3 regions of the Streptomyces sp. NPDC043680 genome follow, and region 1 is predicted to be linked to each of the others. Evidence: riboswitches for the same ligand, from Rfam matches in the RefSeq annotation. Region 1 holds a riboswitch; each other region holds the start of a gene.
The links. Region 1 has a riboswitch for cobalamin ahead of cobN (cobaltochelatase subunit CobN). Riboswitches for the same ligand answer to the same signal wherever they lie in the genome.
Positions count from the first base shown of each region.

Region 2: linked by a shared signal. The riboswitch ahead of AC0666_RS00410 (energy-coupling factor ABC transporter permease) and the one ahead of cobN (cobaltochelatase subunit CobN) in region 1 are both predicted to bind cobalamin.
Region 3: linked by a shared signal. The riboswitch ahead of AC0666_RS01500 (ribonucleoside-diphosphate reductase subunit alpha) and the one ahead of cobN (cobaltochelatase subunit CobN) in region 1 are both predicted to bind cobalamin.

Region 1 is NZ_JBWKCE010000026.1:34,817-42,507, reverse strand. It holds gene AC0666_RS31720 (terpene synthase family protein) at 1-1,203, opposite strand, end outside; gene cobN (cobaltochelatase subunit CobN) at 1,693-5,304, opposite strand; cobalamin riboswitch at 5,345-5,471, opposite strand; gene cobG (precorrin-3B synthase) at 5,656-6,981, shown strand; gene AC0666_RS31705 (precorrin-8X methylmutase) at 6,978-7,625, shown strand; gene AC0666_RS31700 (precorrin-2 C(20)-methyltransferase) at 7,622-7,691, shown strand, end outside.
Region 2 is NZ_JBWKCE010000001.1:92,587-100,277, reverse strand. It holds gene AC0666_RS00445 (cytochrome P450) at 1-582, opposite strand, end outside; gene AC0666_RS00440 (tRNA-dependent cyclodipeptide synthase) at 563-1,321, opposite strand; gene AC0666_RS00435 (EF-hand domain-containing protein) at 1,576-1,788, shown strand; gene AC0666_RS00430 (PadR family transcriptional regulator) at 1,792-2,391, opposite strand; gene AC0666_RS00425 (energy-coupling factor ABC transporter ATP-binding protein) at 2,418-3,251, opposite strand; gene cbiQ (cobalt ECF transporter T component CbiQ) at 3,248-3,997, opposite strand; gene AC0666_RS00415 (energy-coupling factor ABC transporter substrate-binding protein) at 4,001-4,339, opposite strand; gene AC0666_RS00410 (energy-coupling factor ABC transporter permease) at 4,351-5,043, opposite strand; cobalamin riboswitch at 5,072-5,289, opposite strand; gene AC0666_RS00405 (flavodoxin family protein) at 5,427-6,140, shown strand; gene AC0666_RS00400 (AMIN-like domain-containing (lipo)protein) at 6,156-6,677, opposite strand; gene AC0666_RS00395 (SsgA family sporulation/cell division regulator) at 6,780-7,187, opposite strand; gene AC0666_RS00390 (L-serine ammonia-lyase) at 7,341-7,691, opposite strand, start outside.
Region 3 is NZ_JBWKCE010000001.1:332,720-340,410, forward strand. It holds gene AC0666_RS01475 (GntR family transcriptional regulator) at 1-399, shown strand, start outside; gene AC0666_RS01480 (carbon starvation CstA family protein) at 587-2,740, shown strand; gene AC0666_RS01485 (YbdD/YjiX family protein) at 2,737-2,934, shown strand; gene AC0666_RS01490 (Uma2 family endonuclease) at 2,986-3,570, opposite strand; gene AC0666_RS01495 (GNAT family N-acetyltransferase) at 3,649-4,146, shown strand; cobalamin riboswitch at 4,226-4,348, shown strand; gene AC0666_RS01500 (ribonucleoside-diphosphate reductase subunit alpha) at 4,491-6,884, shown strand; gene AC0666_RS01505 (ribonucleotide-diphosphate reductase subunit beta) at 6,884-7,691, shown strand, end outside.

The DNA of each region.
Region 1 (7,691 bases):
CTCCCGGGCGTACGCGTGGTGCGGGCTGAGGGAGAGCGCGAACGGCAGGCGGATGTCCGGGATCACGGACGGCCCGGTGCGCTCGAAGGGGATGTGCGTGAAGGACCGGCGGCGCAGGTCCATCGCGCGGGGCGCCAGGATCGAGCGGAGGTCGAGCGCGGCGGTGCCGAGGCCCTGCGGAAGGAACGGCAGGGACAGCGGGCCGGTGGTCCGGGCCTCCTCGTTCATGTAGCGGCTGGAGACCATGTGCCACTCGTGGCCGCCGGACTGCCAGTCCTGCAGTCCTTTGGCGTAGGCGAGGACGGCGGCGATCTCGGCCGGGGTCATCGCGTGGTCGGCGAACAGGTGGGGCAGTTCGACGAGCGCGGTCTGCTCGAACTGCTGGAGGCGGGAGGTCAGCAGGTCGTTGGAGGCCTCGGCGGCCTCCTGGGTGGTGCAGCCGAGGAAGGTCTCCAGCACCAGGACGGCGTTGGACAGTTCACCCTCGTCGGCGACCTCCCGCTGGTAGGAGAAGAGGTCGTTCCTGATGTGCACGGCGTCGGAGAAGGCGTCGCGCAGCACACCGAGCGGCCGCGTGTGCGCGACCCGGGCCGGGACCTCGGCGGAGACGTACTCGACCAGTCCGGCCGACCAGGGGGCGCCGCCCACCTTGCGGCGCATCTCGATGTATTCGAGCGGGTTGGGGACCCGGCCGATGTCGATGTTGGCGAGCTCCCACATCGACTCGTTGAGCAGGTTCGCGGTGCTGGCGGAGAATCGTTCCCGCCAGTCCGCCGACATGGCAGGGACGGTGCGCAGCCAGAGGTCCCTCAGCCCGGCCTCCACCGGGTTCGTCGGCTCGGGGAAGCCGTCGGCCAGGTCCATCGGCATGAAGGCGGCGAGCCGGTCGAGATAGGCCTTGGCGCCGGCGCGGTCCTGGGAGCGCTTGTACGTCTCCAGGAAGTGGTCGTCGAAGAAGAACACCCACACGTACCAGTCGGTGACCAGGTTCAGCGCGTCGCCGTCGCAGTCGGGGTGGGTGTAGGCGCACAGCAGGGCGTAGTCGTGCGCGTCGAGGTCCTCCTCCTCCCAGACACCGGACCCCTCCAGCATCCCGAAGTCGCGGGCCCACTGCCTGCTGTGCGTTCTCGCGGCCTCCAGGTGGGGGTTCCGTCGCGCCGGATAGGGCAGGTAGAAATCCGGCAGGTGGAACGGCTGCGTCACGGCGGAGAAACCTTTCGGTCGGAGAGTGCGGCGGCCCGGCATCGCGGCCCCGCCCGAGTTCAGCCGTGCCCTACCCCTGCTCGCGCCGGGTCAAGGGCGATTTCACCGCTTCAGGTGACGCAGCCGCCGTTCCCACGCCGCCGCGGCCTGCCGGCGGATAAGGGGATAGGGGATGGGGGCGCTCCTTCCCCGAGAGCCGGAGCGGGAGGCCGGGGCCCGGGTCCGCGGGACTTCCTGCGACTCCATGTGACTGAGGGGCGGGGCCCCGTACCCGCAACTCGTTCAGCAGCATGCATACTTGTCATCCTCTGACCTGACGCCCGATCGACCTGTCCGATGAGGGGTGGGGTCCGCAGGAAACGTGAGCCTGCGACACGCGCGCGCCCGCTCTGCACGGTGCAGAGCGGGCGCGTACTCCTGACGGTCGAAACGGCGCTCGGCTCACCGAGAGGGTGGGCCGGGCGCCGTTCTGGGTGCTGAGGGCGGGGGTTACTCCGCCTCGGCCTCCAGGTTGCCCTCCGTGTCCAGGTAGACCTGGCGGAGGGCTTCGAGGGTCTGGGGGTCCGGCTTTTCCCACATGCCGCGGGACTCGGCCTCCAGGAGGCGTTCCGCGATGCCGTGCAGGGCCCAGGGGTTGGCCTCCTCCAGGAAGGCGCGGTTGGCCGGGTCCAGGACGTACGTCTGCGTCAGCTTGTCGTACATCCAGTCCGCGACCACGCCCGTCGTGGCGTCGTAGCCGAAGAGGTAGTCGACCGTCGCCGCCAGTTCGAAGGCGCCCTTGTAGCCGTGGCGGCGCATCGCCTCGATCCACTTGGGGTTGACCACCCGGGCGCGGAAGACGCGCGAGGTCTCCTCGACCAGGGTGCGGGTCTTGACCGTCTCCGGGCGGGTGGAGTCGCCGATGTACGCCTCCGGGGCCGTGCCGCGCAGGGCGCGGACCGTGGCCACCATGCCGCCGTGGTACTGGAAGTAGTCGTCCGAGTCGGCGATGTCGTGCTCGCGGGTGTCCGTGTTCTTCGCGGCCACCGTGATCCGCTTGTACGCCGATTCCATCTCGGCGCGGGCCGGGCGGCCCTCCAGGCCGCGGCCGTACGCGTAGCCGCCCCACACCGTGTAAACCTCCGCGAGGTCGGCGTCCGTACGCCAGTCGCGGGAGTCGATCAGCTGGAGGATGCCGGCGCCGTACGTGCCCGGGCGGGAGCCGAAGATGCGGGTGGTGGCGCGGCGTTCGTCGCCGTGCTCGGCCAGGTCGGCCTGGGCGTGGGCCCGGACGAAGTTCTGGTCGGCGGGCTCGTCGAGCGAGGCCGCCAGCCGTACCGCGTCGTCCAGCAGGCCGATCACGTGCGGGAACGCGTCGCGGAAGAACCCCGAGATGCGCAGGGTGACGTCGATCCGGGGGCGGGCCAGCTCGTCGAGCGGGATCGCTTCGAGGCCCGTCACGCGGCGCGAGGCCTCGTCCCAGACCGGGCGGATGCCCAGCAGGGCGAGGGCTTCCGCCACGTCGTCGCCCGCCGTGCGCATCGCGCTCGTGCCCCACAGGGACAGGCCGACGGAGGCCGGCCACTCGCCGTTGTCCGTGCGGTAGCGGGTAAGCAGGGACTCGGCCAGCGCCTGGCCCGTCTCCCACGCGAGACGCGAGGGGACCGCCTTCGGGTCCACCGAGTAGAAGTTGCGGCCCGTCGGCAGGACGTTGACCAGGCCGCGCAGCGGGGAGCCGGAGGGGCCGGCCGGGATGAACCGGCCGTCCAGGGCGGCCACCACGTGCGCGATCTCGTCCGTCGTGCCCGCCAGGCGGGGAACCACCTCGCGCGCCGCGAAGTCCAGTACGGCCGCCACGTCCTCCCCGTGACCCGCCGCGACCGAAGCCACCGCCTCCGGAGCCCAGTCCGCATCCTCCATCGCCTGGACCAGGTCCCGGGCCTGCTCCTCCACCGCATCGGCCGAGGTGCGGGTGGCCGCGGACTCGTCCAGGCCGAGCGCCTCGCGCAGGCCGGGCAGGGCCGTCGTACCGCCCCAGATCTGGCGGGCGCGCAGGATCGCGAGGACCAGGTTCACCCGGGCCTCGCCCGTCGGGGCGCCGCCCAGGACGTGCAGGCCGTCGCGGATCTGGGCGTCCTTGACCTCGCACAGCCAGCCGTCGACGTGCAGCAGGAAGTCGTCGAAGCCGTCGTCGTCCGGGCGCTCTTCGAGGCCCAGGTCGTGGTCGAGCTTCGCGGCCTGGATCAGGGTCCAGATCTGCGCGCGGATCGCCGGGAGCTTCGCCGGGTCCATGGCGCTGATCTGCGCGTACTCGTCCAGGTGCTGTTCGAGGCGGGCGATGTCGCCGTACGACTCCGCGCGCGCCATCGGCGGGACCAGGTGGTCGACGAGGGTCGCGTGCACACGGCGCTTGGCCTGGGTGCCCTCGCCCGGGTCGTTGACCAGGAAGGGGTAGACCAGGGGCAGGTCGCCGAGCGCGGCGTCCGGGGCGCAGGCGGCGGACAGGCCCGCGTTCTTGCCGGGCAGCCACTCCAGATTGCCGTGCTTGCCCAGGTGGATCATCGCGTCGGCACCGAAACCGCCGTCCTCCGCGCGCGCCTGGATCCAGCGGTACGCGGCCAGGTAGTGGTGCGAGGGCGGCAGGTCCGGGTCGTGGTAGATCGCGATCGGGTTCTCGCCGAAACCGCGCGGCGGCTGGATCAGGATGAGGAGGTTCCCGCGGCGCAGGGCCGCGAGGACGATGTCGCCCTCCGGGTTGGCGGAGCGGTCGACGAACATGTTGCCCGGGGCCTCGCCCCAGTGCTGCTCGACGCTCTCGCGCAGCTCGGCCGGGAGTTCGGCGAACCACCGCTTGTAGTCGGCGGCCGGGATCCGGACCGGGTTGCGGGCCAGCTGCTCCTCGGTCAGCCAGTCCTGGTCGTGGCCGCCGGCCTCGATCAGGGCGCGGATCAGCTCGTCGCCGTCGCCGGAGACCACGCCCGGGATGTCCTCGACGGAGCCGAAGTCGTAACCGCCCGCGATGAGGGTGCGCAGCAGCTCCACCGCGCTGGCCGGGGTGTCGAGGCCGACCGCGTTGCCGATGCGGGAGTGCTTGGTCGGGTACGCCGACAGCACGAGCGCGATCTTCTTGTCGCGGCGCTCGATGTGCCGCAGCCGGGCGTGCCGTACGGCGATCCCTGCGACCCGGGCGGCCCGCTCGGGGTCGGCCACGTACGCGGGCAGGCCGTCCTCGTCGAACTCCTTGAAGGAGAACGGGACGGTGATGAGCCGGCCGTCGAACTCTGGCACGGCGACCTGGGTCGCGGCGTCGAGCGGCGACAGGCCCTCGTCGTTCTCCTCCCAGGCGCTGCGCGAACCGGTCAGGCACAGGGCCTGGAGGATCGGCACGCCGAGCGCGGCGAGCGCGCCCGCGTCCCAGGACTCGTCGTCCCCGCCCGCGGAGGCGGTCGCGGGGCGGGTGCCGCCGGCCGCGAGCACGGTGGTGATGATCGCGTCCGCGGACTCCAGCTCGGCCAGCAGCTCCGGTTCCGGGGTGCGCAGGGAGGAGACGTACAGGGGCGCGGGCGTGCCGCCGTTCTCGACGATCGCGTCGCACAGGGCGTGCACGAAGGCGGTGTTGCCGCTCATCTGGTGGGCGCGGTAGTAGAGGACGGCGATGCGCGGGCCGTACGGGCGTACGGGCGTGCGCTCCAGGTGCCCCCAGGTGGGCGCCGCGGCGGGCGGCTCGAAGCCGTGGCCGGTGAGCAGCACGGTGTCGGAGAGGAACCGGGCCAGCTGGTCGAGGTTGGCCGGGCCGCCGTGCGCGAGGTAGGCGTGGGCCTCGGCCGCGATGCCGATCGGGACCGTGGAGGCCTCCATCAGCTGCGCGTCCGGGGCCTGTTCGCCGGTCAGGACCACGACGGGGCGGTGCTGGCCCGGGGCGAGGAGCAGGTCGAGCCCGTCCTGCCAGGCGCGCAGGCCGCCGAGGAGGCGGACGACGACCAGGTCGACGCCGTCGAGCAGGCCGGGCAGGTCGTCGAGGGGAAGGCGGGAGGGGTTCGCGAACCGGTACGGGACGGGGCCGTCCGCGGCGGCGCGGGCGCTGAGCAGATCGGTGTCGGACGTCGACAGCAGCAGGATCATGCGGCGGCAGGCCTTCCTCGGGGTTTCCGCGCCCCGGGCAGTGAGGACAGCGGGAGTTCCTGACTCACCCGGCGGATGGCTCTGCCGGGTTCACAGTGGCGGGACCGCGCCGGATTCGCACCGGGCTTCCTCCCATGTCGCCGTCCTCGGCGATGACGGGCCAGGTGGCTCCGCCGGTGGTCATCTTAGGTGGCCGGGCCACCGGCCGGGAGCGGGGGTCACCGGGGCGCACCCGGGGCGCCAGGAAGCGCAGGCGTGCGCCCGGGGTGGGATTCGGGCAGGTGGGGGCGGAAGGGGTGGGTGGCGACGGCCACAGGTCGGGGTGCGGCAATCGTGGGTATGCTCGCCGCCATGCCGCCCCAGCCCCCCTCCGCCGCATCGCGGGACGAACCCGTCATACGCGACCGCGGCGACGCCTGCCCCGGCGCGCTGCGGCTGCACGCCGCGGACGACGGGTTCCTGGCCCGCATCCGGATACCGGCCGGCCTGCTCACCGCCGACCAGGCGTCCCGGCTCGCCCTCGCCGCCGACCGGTTCGGCGACGGGCTGCTGGAGCTCACCTCCCGCGGCAACGTCCAGCTGCGCGGGCTGGCCGACCAATGCGGCGCCGAGCTGGCGGCGTTGCTGGACGCCGCCGGGCTGCTGCCCGCACCCGGCCACGAGCGGATCCGCAACATCGTGGCCACCCCCCTGTCCGGACTGGACGGCTCCGGCCGGCCCGACGTACTGCCCTGGGCCGGGGAACTGGACCGGCTGCTGTGCGCGAGCGCACGGGCCACCGCCCTGTCCGGGCGGTTCCTGTTCGCCTTCGACGACGGCCGCGGGGACGTCGCCGCGCTCGGCCCCGACATCACCGTGCTCGCCCGGCCCGGCGGCCGGGCCCTGCTCCGCCTCGGCCGCGCCGCGGACGCGGTGGAACTGGCCGCGGCCGACGCACCCCGGGCGGCGCTGCTCGCCGCCCTCCACTTCCTCGACACCGCCGATGCGGCCGGCACCCGGGCCTGGCGGGTCTCCGAGCTGCCCCCCGAACACGCCCTGCGTGCCGACGCGTTCGTACTGCGGCTCGCCACCGCCGGTATCGGGGCGACCCGTACGGCCGACCCCGTCTGGCCGTACGCCGCCCCGCCCCGCCCCGGGCGGACCGGCGCCGGCGACCGGGCCGCGCTGTGCGTCCTGCCCCCGCTCGGGCGCCTGACCACCGCTCAGTGGCGGGCGCTGGTCCAGGTCGCCGACCGGGGCGGACGCCGCCTGCGGATCACCCCCTGGCGCAGCATCGTCCTGCCCGGCGCCCCGCTCGAAGGGCCTCCGGACGGGCCCGGCTCCGCCCGGGCGCTGCTGGAGAGCGCCGGCCTGGTGGTGAGCCCCGGCAGCCCCTGGGAGACCGTCACCGCCTGTACCGGCAGGCCCGGTTGCGCCAACTCCCTCGCCGACGTCCGCGCCGACGCGCGGAGCGTGGTGGAGCAGACCCGCGGTACCCGCCCCGTCCACTGGTCCGGCTGCGAACGCCGCTGCGGACATCCCCGCGGGACCGCCTGGGTCGACGTGGTCGCCACCCCCTCCGGGTACGACGTGGCCGCCGAGGACAGCGCCCCGCAGCACGGCGTCCACCTCTCCGCACTTCCCGCGGCCCTCGCGGCCGCACGCCGCACCACCTCCCACGACGCAGCGAAGAAATGAGCGAGTACACAGTGTTCGAGTACGAGAAGGACGGCGCGGCCATCTACCGCCAGTCCTTTGCCACGATCCGCGCCGAGGCGGACCTCTCCGGGCTGCCCGCCTCCGTCGCCCAGGTCGCGGTGCGCATGATTCACGCCTGCGGAATGACCGACCTGCCCCAGGACCTCGGCTACACCCCGGACGTCGTGCTGCGGGCACGCGCCGCGCTGCACGCCGGCGCACCGATCCTCTGCGACGTGCAGATGGTCGCCAGCGGGGTGACCCGCAAGCGGCTGCCCGCCGACAACGAGGTGATCTGCACCCTTTCCGACCCGGCCGTCCCCGCGCTCGCCGCGAAGATGGGCACCACGCGCAGCGCCGCCGCCCTCGAAGTGTGGCGTGACCGGGGCCTGCTGGAGGGCTCCGTGATCGCCGTCGGCAATGCGCCGACCGCGCTGTTCCGGCTGCTGGAGATGATCGAGGAGGGCGCCCCGCGCCCGGCCGCCGTCATCGGCGTGCCCGTCGGCTTCATCGGCGCCGCCGAGTCCAAGGACGCCCTCGCCGAACACCCCTCCGCCCTCGACCACTTGATCGTCCGGGGCCGGCGCGGTGGCAGCGCCATCGCGGCCGCCGCCGTCAACGCGATTGCGAGCGAGGAAGAATGAGCGACACCACCCCGGGCCGCCTGTACGGGGTCGGGCTCGGTCCCGGCGACCCGAACCTGATGACCC
Region 2 (7,691 bases), on a different contig from region 1:
GGCCGAGTCGGCGAACGGTTCGCGCGCGGTCATGAACGCGACGTCCAGGCCGGACATCAGCCGCCGCCAGTCCTCGAAGGGCACCCCGAGGACCTGGCAGTGCATGGCCGCCGAGAAGGGGTCGGCGAACCCCGCCCGGAGATCTGCGGGGCCACCCTCGGCGATGATCGCGTCGAGGAGCTCGCCCGCCGTGGCGCGCAGCCGGTCCTGCAGCCCCTTCTGGCGCGGGTTGAGCGCCTTCATCACCGCGTTGCGCAGCCCGGCGCTGTTGATGTTGCCCATGTTGTTGACGACCTCGGGCGGGATCGTCAGCGCGTACTGGCGCGGAACGCCGGCGTTCGCCGTGTCCTTGAGGCTGAAGCGCTCGTCCTCCAGCACCTGCTTGGCCAGCGCGTAGCTGCTGACCAGCCAGGCCGGATCCCCGGTGAGGGTGCGGACCTTCGCGACCGGGGCCTTCTCGCGCAGCCAGGTGCACTCCTCGGGGAGCACATCGCCGCGGCGGGAAAGGGGGAAGTCGAGGAGGGCCTCGGTGTGGCTGCGGCGGTCGGCTGCGTGGCCGCCCTCAAGCTGCTCGACGCTCATCGACGGTCCCTTCGGTCGGTGCATGGATCGTGGGCGGCGCGGACGCAGCGGCCTCGGGCCGTACGACGGCGTACGCCTGGTTGCGGGTCGCGCGCAGGCCGCCGCCGCGTGCGAAGAGGACGTCCGTCAGCGGCATCTTGACGTGGTAGGCCGCCACCGAGGACGGCACATCGAGAATGCTGGGGGTGTCCACGAAGAACGGCAGCTCTGCCGCCATGTAGTCGAAACACACCTGCAACTGCCCGGTGGTGATGGATTCACCTTCCGGCAACTTCGAGCCGACAAAGTGGAGGGCCATTTCCTCGCATCCCTTGCGGAATTCGTCATCGGTCTCAAGGAAATGCAGTACGCGTCGGTGCAGTAGTTGGTAAACGGGGTTCGATTGGAACTCTGAAAGTGCCCTCACGCGGATCTCCGCATGGGGGTCGCCTGCTTCCTCCACGCCCTTGAGAATCCGCCGTCGCACCGCTTTGATCTCCTTCGTGGCGCGCTTCTCCGCGTGCTCCCGGGTGTAGCCGAAAGCGGCGAACATCCGGTCCACGTGCAGATCTGCGTACACGAAGTCGACCTGCGCGAAGCGGGCGGTGGCCCATCGGGCGAGACTGCTGATGCGCTCGGAGCTGAAGTAGCTGTTTCCAGGACTCACTCCGATGAGCACATGGTCGCCGTCTTCCCAGATATGGCGGCAAGTGCGGGTGAAGGGCAGAACTTCGAATGATGCGTCAGCTGTGATCGTCACCTGTGTGATCGCCCTTGTTGCCGCTTGTCCCTGGGAGCCCTGCGCTCCTGGTGTGGCGGCAATGTCGGTACGTTATGCCGTGACCCCGGAACGTGACAAGTCCGGGGCCGATTTCTTGGCTGGAATTGTTGCTTCCGCATCGCGGAAGAGCAATTGAATTTCTATCTGCCGGCCGAACGGGACCCGCGGGACGGGCGTGGTCCGGCTGGCGCTACCCTGAGCCGGTCAACAAGCACCAAGAAGGGGTGGACCCAGTGGCGGACATCGAGAACGCGCGGACGACGTTCGGCAAGTTCGACGCGAACGGCGACGGCTTCGTCACGGCCGACGAGTTCCGTGCGGCCATGGCGGAGATGGGCGACCCGTTCGTCACCGGCCCGGTCGCGGACGCCGTGATCGCCGCCAAGGACGCGAACGGCGACGGCCTGCTCAGCTTCGACGAGTTCTGGGCCTCCCTGAACAAGTAGGCGTCACGCCGGGCCCCCGTCCCGCCCCGCGCCGGGCGGGACGGGGGCCTGCGGCTGCCCGTCGGCGGCGGTCATGTCCTCGACCACGCTGACGGCCTCCTCCAGCCAGTGCAGCCAGAACGTCTCCAGGCTGATGCCGCCGTGCAGCACGAGCCGGCGCAGCCGGTCCTGGTCGGAGGCCGGCCCCGGGCGGAAGTCCTTCTCCTCGATGGCCTCGTACGTGGCCAGCTGGCGGCGGTGCAGATCGCGGTGGCGGCGCAGTTCCGCGGCCAGGCCCTGCGGGCCGACGACACCGGCCGCCCGGATGCGCAGCAGCAGCGGATCCCGGATGGCCTTCGGATCCTGGCTCTCGCCGACCCACCGGGCGAGCTCCGCGCTGCCCGCGGGCAGCACCTCGTACTCCTTCTTCTGCCCCCGTACGGGCGCCTCGCTGGGCAGCGCCCGGATCAGGCCCGCCTCCTCCAGCCGGCCGAGCTCCCGGTAGATCTGCTGGTGCGTCGCCGACCAGAAGTACCCGATCGACTTGTCGAACCGCCGGGTCAGCTCCAGCCCCGACGAGGGCTTTTCGAGCAGGGCGGTGAGGATGGCGTGCGGGAGCGACATGCGGTCATCCTAGGTTCGCGGCGGTCTCAGGCGTCGGGCGCCGCCAGGGACGCCAGGGCCCCGGGCGTGCGCGGGCCCGGAACGTGCGGCGCCAGCAGGCCGTGGGCACGCAGGAAGGCCGTCACCGCCGGGGACCAGGCCTGGCGCAGGCCGGCCGAGGCCAGCAGCTCCGGGTCCGAGAGGAGGATCTCGGCCGGGCCGCAGCGGATCCCCGCCGGGGTGAGCACCGCCGCGTCGTCGGCCCAGCGGACCGCCAGGTCCACGTCGTGCGTGGCCATGACGACCGTGGTGCCCTGCGCCCGCAGACCCGCCAGGACGTCCAGCAGGCGTTCCTGCCCGTCCGGGTCGAGGCCGGCCGTCGGCTCGTCCAGGATCAGCACCCGCGGGGCCATCGCCACCGCGCCGGCGATCGCCGCGCGCTTGCGCTGCCCGTAGGACAGCAGATGCGTGGGGCGCTCCCGCAGGGCGCTGATGTCCAGCGCCGCGAGCGCCGCGTCCACCCGCTCCCGGACCTCCGGCAGCGGCAGGCCCAGGTTCATCGGACCGAAGGACACGTCCTGTTCGACCGAGGCCGCGAACAGCTGGTCGTCCGGGTCCTGCACGACCAGCTGGACGGCGGAGCGCAGCCGGGTCAGCCCGGCGCGGTCGTGGGCCACCGCGCGCCCGTCCAGGCGCAGTTCGCCCGGCGCCGGACGAAGGCCCCCGCTCAGCAGCCGCATCAGCGTGGTCTTCCCGCTGCCGTTGCGGCCGAGCAGGACCAGCGCCCGGCCCTCGGCGATGGCGAAGTCCACGCCGGACAGGACCGCCGGGCCGTCCTCGTACGCATAGCCGGCGCCGGACAGTTCCACCAACGGGTTCACAGGTACAGCCCCTTCAGGGTGAGGGTCAGCGTGATCAGGGCGGCGAGCAGGGCTCCGGACGCCGCCAGGAACCGCCAGGACACGGCCGCCTCGGGTACGAGCACCCGCAGTGCACCGTCGTAGCCCCGCCCGGCCAGGCCCACCTGGAGCCGGGCCGCGCGGTCGAAGGCCCGTACGAACGAGGTCGCGGCGAGCCCGGCGAGCGAGCGCCACACCGCCGCCCGCCCCGCCTGCCCCAGCCGGGCCGCCTGGGCGCGCCGCACCTGGGCCAGGGAGTCCAGCAGCAGGAAGCCGATCCGGTACATGACCAACGCCACGTCCACCACCGGCGCCGGGACCCCGGCCCGGACCAGCCGGGGCAGGACGTCCGAGACCGGGGTGGTGAAGGCGAACAGCAGCACCCCGAGGGAAGCCGCGGAGGTACGCAGCAGCAGCTCGGCGGCGTGCCGCGGGCCGTCCGGGGCAGGCGCGAGCAGCCCCGCCGGACCGCCCACCGCGAACAGCAGGGGCACCGCCCCCGTGAAGCAGAAGCCCAGGGGAATCCGGAAGGCGCGCCAGAGCTGCCGGCCGGACACCCCCGCCGGGCCGAGGAGCACCGCGAGCGTTGCGGCGGCGGTCAGGGGCCCGCCCGGCCAGGGCGGCAGGCACACGGCCGTGACCGTGAGCCCGAGCCCCAGGAGGGCCTTCTCCAGTGGATGACGGCCTCGCCAGCGGCTGCTGTGGGCCGCCACGTCGATCGGCAGCACCGGCTACGACTCCGCCGACTCGGCCCCGGCCTCGGCCCGCGCCCGGGCGAGCCCCTGGCGGCGGCCCTTGCGCACCCCGAAGTAGTACGCGAGCACGCCCGCGCCCAGCGCGGCCTGCAGGGCGAACAGCGCCGACTCCACCTCGGCGGAGGGGGGCTCGTACAGGGGCGAGAACCACGGCTCGTAGTCCGGCTTGAGCTCCGTGATGGCCGTCTCCGCCTGGGCGTCCGCGCCCGTGAAGGGCTCCTCCCTGCCCTCGCCCATGCCCAGGGCGATCGGCAGGACGGCCAGCGCGGCCACCAGGAGCAGCAGCAAGCCGTTGATCTGCGCGTTGCGGCTCATCTTCCGGCTCATCAGACGGCCGCCTTCTGCTCGGTGGAACCGGTCAGCTTCGCCACGCCCAGCCGGACCAGGTCCGACTTGCTGGACTGCATCAGCAGCCGCATCACGAGGACGGTGAGCAGGCCCTCGCTGACGGCCAGCGGGATCTGCGTGACCGCGAAGATGCCGCCGAACTTCAGGAGCGCGCCCGGGAAGCCGCTGCCCGGGTCCGGGAAGGCCAGGGCCAGCTGCACGGAGGTCACGCAGTAGGTGACCAGGTCGGCGAAGAAGGCGCCGAAGAAGACGGTCACCATCAGCGGGACGCCGGAGCGCCGCAGCAGCACGTAGACCCCGTAGCCCGCCCAGGGGCCGGCGATGGCCATGGAGAAGACGTTCGCGCCGAGTGTGGTCAGGCCGCCGTGGGCCAGCAGCAGCGCCTGGAAGAGGAGGGTGATCGTGCCGAGCACCGCCATGATCGGCGGCCGGAACAGGATCGCCCCGAGCCCGGTACCGGTGGGATGCGAGCAACTTCCCGTCACCGAGGGGATTTTCAGGGCGGACAGGACGAACGTGAACGCACCGGACGCTCCGAGCAGCAGTGTGCTCTCCGGGTTCGCCTTCACCTCGCGGCTGAGGGCGCGTACGCCGTGGACGACGAACGGAGCGGACGCGGCGCCCCAGGCGACCGCGTGCAGCGGGGGCAGAAAGCCCTCGGCTATATGCATGAGTGGGAGACCTCTCCAGCACCTCGTGGATGGACAACGCGCCCCGGCCGGTCTCCTGGCTCACGGGTGATGATGCCCGGGCTCCGCCTTCCCGGGCCGTGCGGAGACTCCCGCGCAGCCCAGTGGCTTCCCGCTGGGGGCACCCCCGGCGGTGGCTGGGGGAGGAGCCGGACTTCCCGTTCACAGTGGCGAGGGCCGCACCGGTTTTCCACCGGTTTCCCGAACACCAAGGCCCGCTGACCCTAGTCGGCCGGACGGACCGGTAACAACCCGACCCAAACCCGCCCACAGGACGGAGGGATTCCACTTCGTCGCCCGCCTCCCGTCCCCCGCACGGGTGCGGCCCGGTGGCGGCCCCGGTCGCCCGTGCCCAGGCTGGGGGCGTGGCTGCCGACTACGACTACTCCGACCTCAGCGCCGTCTACGTGAACTGCACCCTCAAACGTTCCCCCGAGACGAGCAACACCGAAGGGCTGATCGACCGGAGCCGGGCCGTCATGGAGGCGGCCGGCACCCGTACTTCGCTGATCCGCGCCGTCGACCACGACATCGCGACCGGCGTCTGGCCGGACATGACCGAGCACGGCTGGGAGAGCGACCAGTGGCCCGTGCTCTACAGCCAGATCATGGCCGCCGACATCCTCGTGCTGTGCGGACCGATCTGGCTCGGCGACAACAGCTCCGTCATGAAGCAGGTCGTCGAGCGGCTCTACGCCTGCTCCTCGCTCCTGAACGAGCAGGGGCAGTACGCCTATTACGGACGGGTCGGCGGTGCCTTGATCACCGGCAACGAGGACGGCGTGAAGCACTGCGCCATGAACGTCCTCTACAGCCTCCAGCACCTCGGCTACGCCATCCCGCCGCAGGCGGACGCGGGCTGGATCGGGGAGGCCGGGCCGGGACCCTCTTATCTCGACCCGGGATCGGGCGGCCCCGAGAACGACTTCACCAACAGGAACACGACCTTCATGTCCTGGAACCTGATGCACCTGGCCGCGCTGCTCAAACGCGCGGGCGGGATCCCGGCCCACGGCAACCAGCGCTCGGAGTGGGACGCGGGCTGCCGCTTCGACTTCCCGAACCCCGAGCACCGCTGAGGCCGCCGGTGCCGGTCAGCCGCAGGTGTTGCGGTGGGCGACGTCCAGCACGAACCGCTCGGGCGCGTGCAGCGTGAAGGTGCGGAAGGCCGGCTTGCCCCGGAAGGCTGCGCCGAAGGTGACGTACCCCTCGAAGTCACCGGTCAGCGCGAGCCCTTTCAGCCGGAGCAGATGGATCGTGATGAGCTTCGGGCCGTGGTAGACGCTCTGCCCGGCACGGTCGTGCGCCTCGGCGGGATGCAGGCGGATCTGGAGGAAGTGCGTGCCGGCCAGGGGTACGGGCTTGCCGGACCCGTCCTGGACCAGCCTCGGCACGCGGGTGACGGCGACCTGGGGGACGTGCCCCCGCAGGTCGATGACGATCCGGTCGTACGTGCAGTGCCCGCCCCAGCGGGCGTTGACGACGAGCGGAGTGCGCGGGGCGGTGGCGGTGGCGGTGGCCGTCGCGGTGGAGGCCGGAGCGGCGAGAGCGGTCCCGGCGGTGAGCAGGGCTCCGGTGGCGAGGGCCACCACCCGCCGGCGGTGCGGATGGTTCATGGCGTCCCCCTGATTCGGGAGAGACGGGGACAGTGTCATCGGGAAAGACATCCCCGCTCTTCCCGCGGTTCCACCCGAACCGGGCAAAATCGGTAAAATCGCTCAGCGGGTCAGGAGGGCGTCCAGCTCGGCGTCGAGGTCGTAGTACCGGTGCTCCCGGCCCCGCGGCACCAGCTCCACCAGCCGTCGGCACAGCATGCGCACGTCCTTCGCGCGGGCGGAGACGACGCAGCCGTGCACACCGTTGCTGAAGGAGAGGAAGACGCGCGGCTCGCCGCCCGCCCACCCCGGCCAGACCCGCACGTCCCCGTCACCGGTGGCGCAGGCCTCCCCGTCGAGCAGCAGGTCCCGGGCGAACACCCAGCGGGCCAGACGGGTCCCGTCCCCCAGGAAGTCGACGCACAGCTCGAAGGGCCGCTCGGGCCGGTAGACGAATGCGCCGAGGATCGGCAGCGGGGCCGGTGCGGCATCCAACAGGAGGGGGAGGACGCCGTGCTCGGTGCCGGTCATGGGGTGGGCCTCTCTTCGGGCGCAGGTCAGGCGCGGGCGAGGATCGCGGGTGTACCCGCGACTACCCCCGTCCGGCCAAAGTCCTCACTCCCCGGGCCCCTGATTTCCCCGAATCCGCCGTCCGGCCCAATCCCGCCGGGCGCCCCGGGCCCCTCAGCACTCGATGACGTTGACCGCGAGGCCGCCGCGGGCCGTCTCCTTGTACTTGATCTTCATATCGGCGCCCGTCTCCTTCATGGTCTTGATGACCTTGTCGAGGGAGACCTTGTGGGAGCCGTCGCCGCGCATCGCCATCCTGGCCGCCGTGACCGCCTTGACCGCGGCCATGCCGTTGCGCTCGATGCACGGGATCTGCACCAGGCCGCCGACCGGGTCGCAGGTCAGGCCCAGGTTGTGCTCCATGCCGATCTCGGCCGCGTTCTCCACCTGCTCCGGGGAGCCGCCGAGGACCTCGGCCAGGGCGCCGGCCGCCATCGAGCAGGCCGAGCCGACCTCGCCCTGGCA
Region 3 (7,691 bases), on a different contig from region 1:
GACACCCTGGCCGGCCTGCTCAAGATCGCCACCGGCGGCCGGGTCCTGCGCATCGAGCGGCTGCGCCTGGCCAGCGGCGAGCCCATGGCCATCGAGACCACCCACCTCTCGGCCAAGCGCTTCCCCGCGCTGCGCCGTTCACTGGCCAAGTACACCTCCCTCTACACCGCCCTCGCCGAGGTGTACGACGTCCGCCTCGCCGAGGCCGAGGAGACGATCGAGACCTCACTGGCCACCCCGCGCGAGGCGGGCCTGCTCGGCACCGACGTCGGCCTGCCGATGCTGATGCTCTCGCGGCACTCCCTGGACGCGGACGGCGAACCCGTCGAGTGGGTGCGGTCGGTGTACCGCGGCGACCGCTACAAGTTCGTCGCCCGCCTCCAGCGCCCCGCCGTCTGACAGCCGGCCCCGGTACCGGATTGCGGACGGGGTCTTACGCTCACCGGGCCGTCCCCCGTAGATTCCCTGCGCTCAGCAGATGATCGACGAGGGGACGAGGGTCATGCCGGAACCGGAAGCAACAGGGACAGAACGGAACACGGCGGGCCCGGGCACCGAGCCGGGCTCGCCTTCCGCATCCGGGCGCATGACGCCCGCTTCGATCGCCGTGTGGGTGCTGGTCGCCCTCGTCGGGGCCATCGGCTGGGGCATGCTGGCGCTGTCGCGCGGCGAGGACATCTCGGCCGCCTGGATGCTCGCCGCCGCGCTGGGCTCGTACGCCATCGGCTACCGCTTCTATGCGCGCTTCATCGCCCACCGCGTCCTGAAGGTCGACAAGACCCGGGCCACCCCCGCCGAACGCCTCGACAACGGCGTGGACTTCCACCCGACCGACCGCCGCGTGCTCTTCGGCCACCACTTCGCCGCCGTCGCCGGCGCCGGACCGCTGGTCGGTCCCGTGCTCGCCGCGCAGATGGGATACCTCCCGGGCACCATCTGGATCGTCGCGGGCGTCATCTTCGCGGGCGCCGTCCAGGACATGGTCACGCTCTTCTTCTCCACCCGCCGTGACGGGCGTTCGCTCGGGCAGATGGCCCGCGACGAGATCGGCCCCGTCGGCGGAGCCGCCGCGCTGCTCGCCGTGTTCACCATCATGATCATCCTGCTGGCGGTGCTCGGGCTGGTCATCGTCAACGCACTGGGGCACTCCCCCTGGGGCGTGTTCTCCATCGGCATGACCATCCCGATCGCCCTGTTCATGGGCTTCTACCTGCGCGTGCTGCGCCCGGGCCGGGTCACCGAGGTCTCCGTCATCGGTGTCGCGCTGCTGCTGCTCGCCATCGTCGCGGGCGGCTGGGTCGCCGAGTCCTCCCTCGCGTCCACCTTCACCCTGGAGAAGGAGACGCTGGTCCTGTGGATGATCGGGTACGGCTTCATCGCCTCGGTGCTGCCGGTGTGGATGCTGCTCGCACCCCGCGACTACCTCTCCACCTTCATGAAGGTCGGCACGATCGGGCTGCTCGCGCTGGGCGTCGTCATCGCCATGCCGACGCTGAAGATGCCGGCGATCACCGACTTCGCCACGCGCGGGGACGGCCCGGTCTTCGCCGGCTCGATGTTCCCCTTCGTGTTCATCACCATCGCCTGCGGAGCCCTGTCCGGCTTCCACGCGCTGGTCTCCTCCGGCACCACGCCGAAGATGATCCAAAAGGAGACCCAGGTCCGGGTCATCGGCTACGGCGCCATGCTGACCGAGTCCTGCGTCGCCGTCATGGCGATGATCGCGGCCACCATCATCGAGCCCGGGCTCTTCTTCGCCGTGAACTCCCCCGCCGGGGTCATCGGCACCACCGTCCAGACCGCCTCGCAGGCGGTGTCCGACTTCGGCTTCGCCATTTCCCCGGAGTTCCTCACCCAGGCCGCGAAGGACGTCGAGGAGACCTCCCTGCTCTCCCGCACGGGTGGCGCGCCGACGTTCGCACTCGGGATGTCGGAGATCTTCTCGGCCGTGATCGGCGGCGCCGGGATGAAGGCGTTCTGGTATCACTTCGCCATCATGTTCGAGGCCTTGTTCATCCTGACCACGGTCGACGCCGGCACCCGGGTCGGCCGGTTCATGCTCCAGGACACCCTCGGCAACGTGCACAAGTCCTTCAGAAACGTCAGCTGGAAGCCCGGTGTGTGGCTGGCCAGCGCGGTCGTGGTCGGCGGCTGGGGCTACTTCCTGTGGGTCGGCGTCAAGGACCCGCTGGGCGGCATCAACCAGCTGTTCCCACTGTTCGGCATCGCGAACCAGCTGCTCGCCGCGGTGGCCCTGGCCGTCTGCACGACCCTGCTGGTGAAGTCGGGTCGGCTCAAGTGGGCCTGGGTGACCGCCGTTCCGCTGGCCTGGGACGTGGCCGTCACCCTCACCGCGAGCTACCAGAAGGTCTTCTCCGACGACGTGAAGATCGGCTTCTTCGCGCAGCGCGACAAGTACCAGCAGGGCATCGACGCGGGGAAGGTGCTCAAGCCCGCCAAGAACATGGACGAGATGCACACCGTGGTCACCAACGCCACGGTCGACGGCGTGCTGTCGGCGCTCTTCGCCCTCCTGATCATCATCGTCCTGCTGGACGCGGCCCGGACCTGCCTGAAGGCAGTCCGCGCGCCGGAGTCGGCCACGCTGTCCGAGGTCCCGTGGACCGAGTCGAAGATCATCGCCCCGGCCGGGCTGATCGCGACGGCCGAGGAGCGGGCCGAGCTCGCCGCCGCCGGTCTCGACTCGGGCGGCGGCCGCGCCAAGGAGCCGGTGGCGTGAGCGGCGTCCGCGGAGCGCTGGCGAAGGCGCGGTTCTTCGTACGGGAGTTCTCGGGCGAGGCGGCCTACGACCGGTACGTCGCCCACACCCGCTCGCACGACCCGGACGCGGAGGTCATGACCCGGCGCGCCTTCGAACGCGCCCGCACCGACGCGCGCGAGGGCGACCCCCGCGAGGGCTTCCGCTGCTGCTGACAGCGTGAAGGGGCCCCCGCCGGTCAGCCGGCGGGGGCCCCTTCCGCGTACTCAGCGCACCCAGTCCTTGAGGGGCTCGGTCTGGAGGGTGATGCCGACGGGGTCGGGAAGCTTGACCTCTTTACCGAAGGGAACGGTGCGCACGGTCTCGTAGCGGTCGCCATCCGGGTCGCTGTGGACGAGAACCTGGCACTTGAGCCGGTCGATGAGCAGGTAGACGGGGATACCGGTCTCCGCATAAGCACGCGGCTTCTCGATCCGGTCGCGCCGCTCGGTGTCGGAGTCCCACGAGGTCACCTCGACGGCCATCAGGATCGGGCCCGGATCCACCCAGTCGCCCTGTCCAACGAACGCGTCCTCGTGCGCCAGAACCCCGTCCGGAATGGCGCGGCCCTCTCGGTACTGTTCCGCCTTGATCCCCTGCCCCGGGTGCAGCCAGAAGTCCGGGTGGTGCTGCATACAGATCCGGGTCAACCACAGAATGATCCGCCCGTGGTCCCCGTCTGGCATGGCCTTGCTCCTCAGCACCCCACCGATGAATTCCAGTCGCAGCCCCTCCTCCTCGCGGGCGGCTATGCGGGCCAGGTGCTCGAAGCACGCGGTCGACATGTGGGGACGTTCGGTCATGACGCTCATGCCTCGCTCGCCTTCCTCGACGGTGCTGTCTCCGACGATAGCGCCGGGCGCCGACAGCCGTACTGCACACTCGACCGCATGGACTTCGAGATACGCAGGGCCGCACCCGCCGAGTACGAGCGGCTGGGCCGGATCACCGGGCTGGCCTACACCGGGGACGGGCTGCTCGACCTGAACGACGACGACACCTACCTGAACGTCCTGCACGATGTCGCGGGCCGGGCCGGCGACGGCGAGGTCCTCGTCGCCGTCCAGGACGGGGAGCTCCTCGGCGGGGTGACCTTCGCCGCGCCCGGCAGCCCGCTCGCCGACATCGCCGGACCGGACGAGGCCGAGTTCCGGATGCTGGCGGTGGCTGCCGCAGCCCGCGGAAAGGGCGTCGGGGAGGCTCTCGTACGGGCCTGCATCGAGCGGGCCCGTGCGGTCGGCGGGGTCACGGCCCTGGTCCTGTCCACCCAGCCGGCCATGCGGGGCGCCCAGCGGATCTACACGCGCCTGGGCTTCGTGCGGACTCCCGAGCGGGACTGGTCGCCGATCCCCGCGCTGAGGCTGCTCACCTACCGACTGGAGCTGTGACGCCACGCTCAGCAAGCGCCAACACCACCAGCGCCGACACAACATGTGGGGGTGCACGCAGCAACGGCCCCCCACATGTATGCTCGTGCTCGCTGTCGCCGCAGGGGAATCCGGTGCGAATCCGGAACTGTCCCGCAACGGTATGACGTACACCCACGGTGCTACCGCAAGTCCGAGGACCTGCCGACAGTGCGCCCGGCTCGACCGAACCGGGTGCCGATTCGTCCGGGCCTCGCGGTTGGGCCGGTGGACGCCATGCGGCCTGCGCGCTCCCTGCCCTGCCCGCACGCGCTTCCCCCTGCCCCGACCCGCCGTTGACCGGGCCGAGCGAGGGAGAGCTCCCCGTGACCATCGCGCCTTCCGCACCGCGCGCCGAGTCCGACCACCCCGAGACCGAGGGTCCGGGGGCCGCGCTGCTGCGTACCCTCACCGAGCTGACGGCCGACCTCCCCGACACCGACCCCGGCCGGGTCGCCGCCGCCGCGCTGCGCGGGCGCAGCTCCGCCGCCGACGAGGCCGAACTGCGCGCGCTGGCCACCGAAGCCGCCGCCGGGCTGATCTCCGAGGACCCGGCGTACTCCCGGCTCGCCGCCCGGCTGCTGACGATGGCCGTCGCGGACGAGGCGGCCGGCCAGGGGGCCACCTCCTTCTCCGCCTCCGTCGCGGTCGGCCACCGCGAGGGCCTGATCGCCGACCGCACGGCCGAGTTCGTGGCGCTGCACGCGAGCCGCCTCGACGCGCTGGTCGAGCACAGCCTCGCCGAGGGCGCCGACGACCGCTTCGGCTTCTTCGGCCTGCGCACCCTGCACAGCCGCTACCTGCTGCGCCACCCGATCACGCGCCAGGTCGTCGAGACGCCGCAGCACTTCATGCTGCGCGTGGCCTGCGGCCTCGCCGAGAACGACAGCATCCAGGCCGTCGAGGAAGTGGCCTCGCTCTACCGGCTGATGAGCCGCCTGGACTACCTGCCGTCCTCCCCCACGCTCTTCAACTCCGGCACCCGGCACCCCCAGATGTCCTCCTGCTACCTGCTGGACTCCCCGCTGGACGAGCTCGACTCGATCTACGACCGCTACCACCAGGTCGCCCGCCTCTCCAAGCACGCCGGCGGCATCGGCCTCTCGTACTCCCGCATCCGGGCCCGCGGTTCGCTGATCCGCGGCACCAACGGCCACTCCAACGGCATCGTGCCGTTCCTGAAGACCCTCGACGCCTCCGTCGCCGCCGTAAACCAGGGCGGCCGCCGCAAGGGCGCCGCCGCCGTCTACCTGGAGACCTGGCACGCGGACATCGAGGAGTTCCTGGAGCTGCGCGACAACACCGGCGAGGACCAGCGCCGCACGCACAACCTCAACCTGGCGCACTGGGTGCCGGACGAGTTCATGCGCCGCGTGAACGCCGACGCCGACTGGTCGCTGTTCTCCCCGGCCGACGTGCCCGAGCTCGTCGACCTGTACGGCGACGAGTTCGACGTCGCCTACCGCAAGGCCGAGGCGGCGGGCCTCGCGAAGAAGACCATGCCGGCCCGCGACCTGTACGGCCGCATGATGCGCACCCTCGCGCAGACCGGCCAGGGCTGGATGACGTTCAAGGACGCCTCCAACCGGACCGCGAACCAGACCGCCCTGCCCGGCACGGTGGTCCACTCGTCGAACCTGTGCACCGAGATCATCGAGGTCACCAACGACGGCGAGACCGCCGTGTGCAACCTCGGCTCGGTCAACCTCGGCGCCTTCGTGCTCACCGGGACGGGCGAGATGGACTGGGAGCGCCTCGACGAGACGGTCCGCACCGCCGTGACCTTCCTCGACCGCGTCGTGGACATCAACTTCTACCCGACCGAGCAGGCCGGCCGCTCCAACGCCAAGTGGCGTCCGGTGGGCCTGGGTGCGATGGGTCTGCAGGACGTCTTCTTCAAGCTGCGCCTGCCCTTCGACTCCGCCGAGGCCAAGGCGCTCTCCACGAAGATCGCCGAGCGGATCATGCTGGCGGCCTACGAGGCCTCCGCCGACCTGGCCGAGCGGCACGGCACGCTCCCGGCCTGGGAGCAGACCCGTACCGCCCAGGGCGTGCTGCACCCCGACCACTACGACGTCGAGCTCAGCTGGCCGGAGCGCTGGGACGCGCTGCGCGCCCGCATCGCGACCACCGGTATGCGCAACTCGCTGCTCCTCGCCATCGCCCCGACGGCGACGATCGCCTCGATCGCCGGCGTGTACGAGTGCATCGAGCCGCAGGTGTCCAACCTGTTCAAGCGCGAGACGCTGAGCGGCGAGTTCCTCCAGGTCAACGCCTACCTGGTGGAGGACCTGAAGAAGCTCGGCGTCTGGGACGCCCAGACCCGCGAGGCGCTGCGCGACTCCAGCGGCTCCGTCCAGGGCTTCGGCTGGATCCCGGCCGAGGTGCGCGAGCTGTACCGCACGGCGTGGGAGATCCCGCAGCGCGGCCTGATCGACATGGCGGCGGCCCGCACCCCGTACCTGGACCAGTCGCAGTCGCTGAACCTGTTCCTGGAGACGCCGACCATCGGGAAGCTGTCCTCGATGTACGCGTACGCCTGGAAGCAGGGCCTGAAGACCACGTACTACCTGCGCTCGCGCCCGGCGACGAAGATCGCCCGCGCCGCGTCCGGCTCGGCCGCCGTCCCGGCCGCCGCCACCCCGCTCCCGCAGGCCGTCGACGCCGAGGCGCTGGCCTGCTCCCTTGAGAACCCCGAGTCCTGCGAGGCCTGCCAGTAATGACCACCGAGAAGAAGAACCTCCTGGACCCGGGCTTCGAGCTCACGCTCCGCCCCATGCGCTACCCGGACTTCTACGAGCGCTACCGGGACGCGATCAAGAACACCTGGACCGTGGAGGAGGTCGACCTCCACTCGGACGTCGCCGACCTCGCGAAGCTGACGCCCGCCGAGCAGCACATGATCGGCCGGCTGGTCGCCTTCTTCGCGACGGGCGACTCGATCGTCTCGAACAACCTGGTGCTGACGCTCTACAAGCACATCAACTCCCCGGAAGCGCGCCTGTACCTGTCGCGCCAGCTGTTCGAGGAGGCCGTGCACGTCCAGTTCTACCTGACGCTGCTCGACACCTACCTGCCCGACCCGGACGACCGCGCGGCCGCCTTCGACGCGGTCGAGGAGATTCCGTCGATCCGCGAGAAGGCCCAGTTCTGCTTCAAGTGGATGGACTCGGTCGAGAAGATCGAGCGGCTGGAGACGCAGGCCGACCGCCGTCGCTTCCTGCTGAACCTGATCTGCTTCGCCGCGTGCATCGAGGGCCTGTTCTTCTACGGCGCCTTCGCGTACGTCTACTGGTTCCGCTCGCGGGGCCTGCTGCACGGCCTGGCCACCGGCACCAACTGGGTGTTCCGTGACGAGACCATGCACATGAACTTCGCCTTCGAGGTCGTGGACACGGTCCGCAAGGAGGAGCCGGAGCTCTTCGACGACGCCCTCCAGCAGCAGGTCACCGACATGCTGAAGGAGGCCGTGGAGGCGGAGCTCCAGTTCGGCCGCGACCTGTGCGGTGACGGCCTGCCGGGCATGA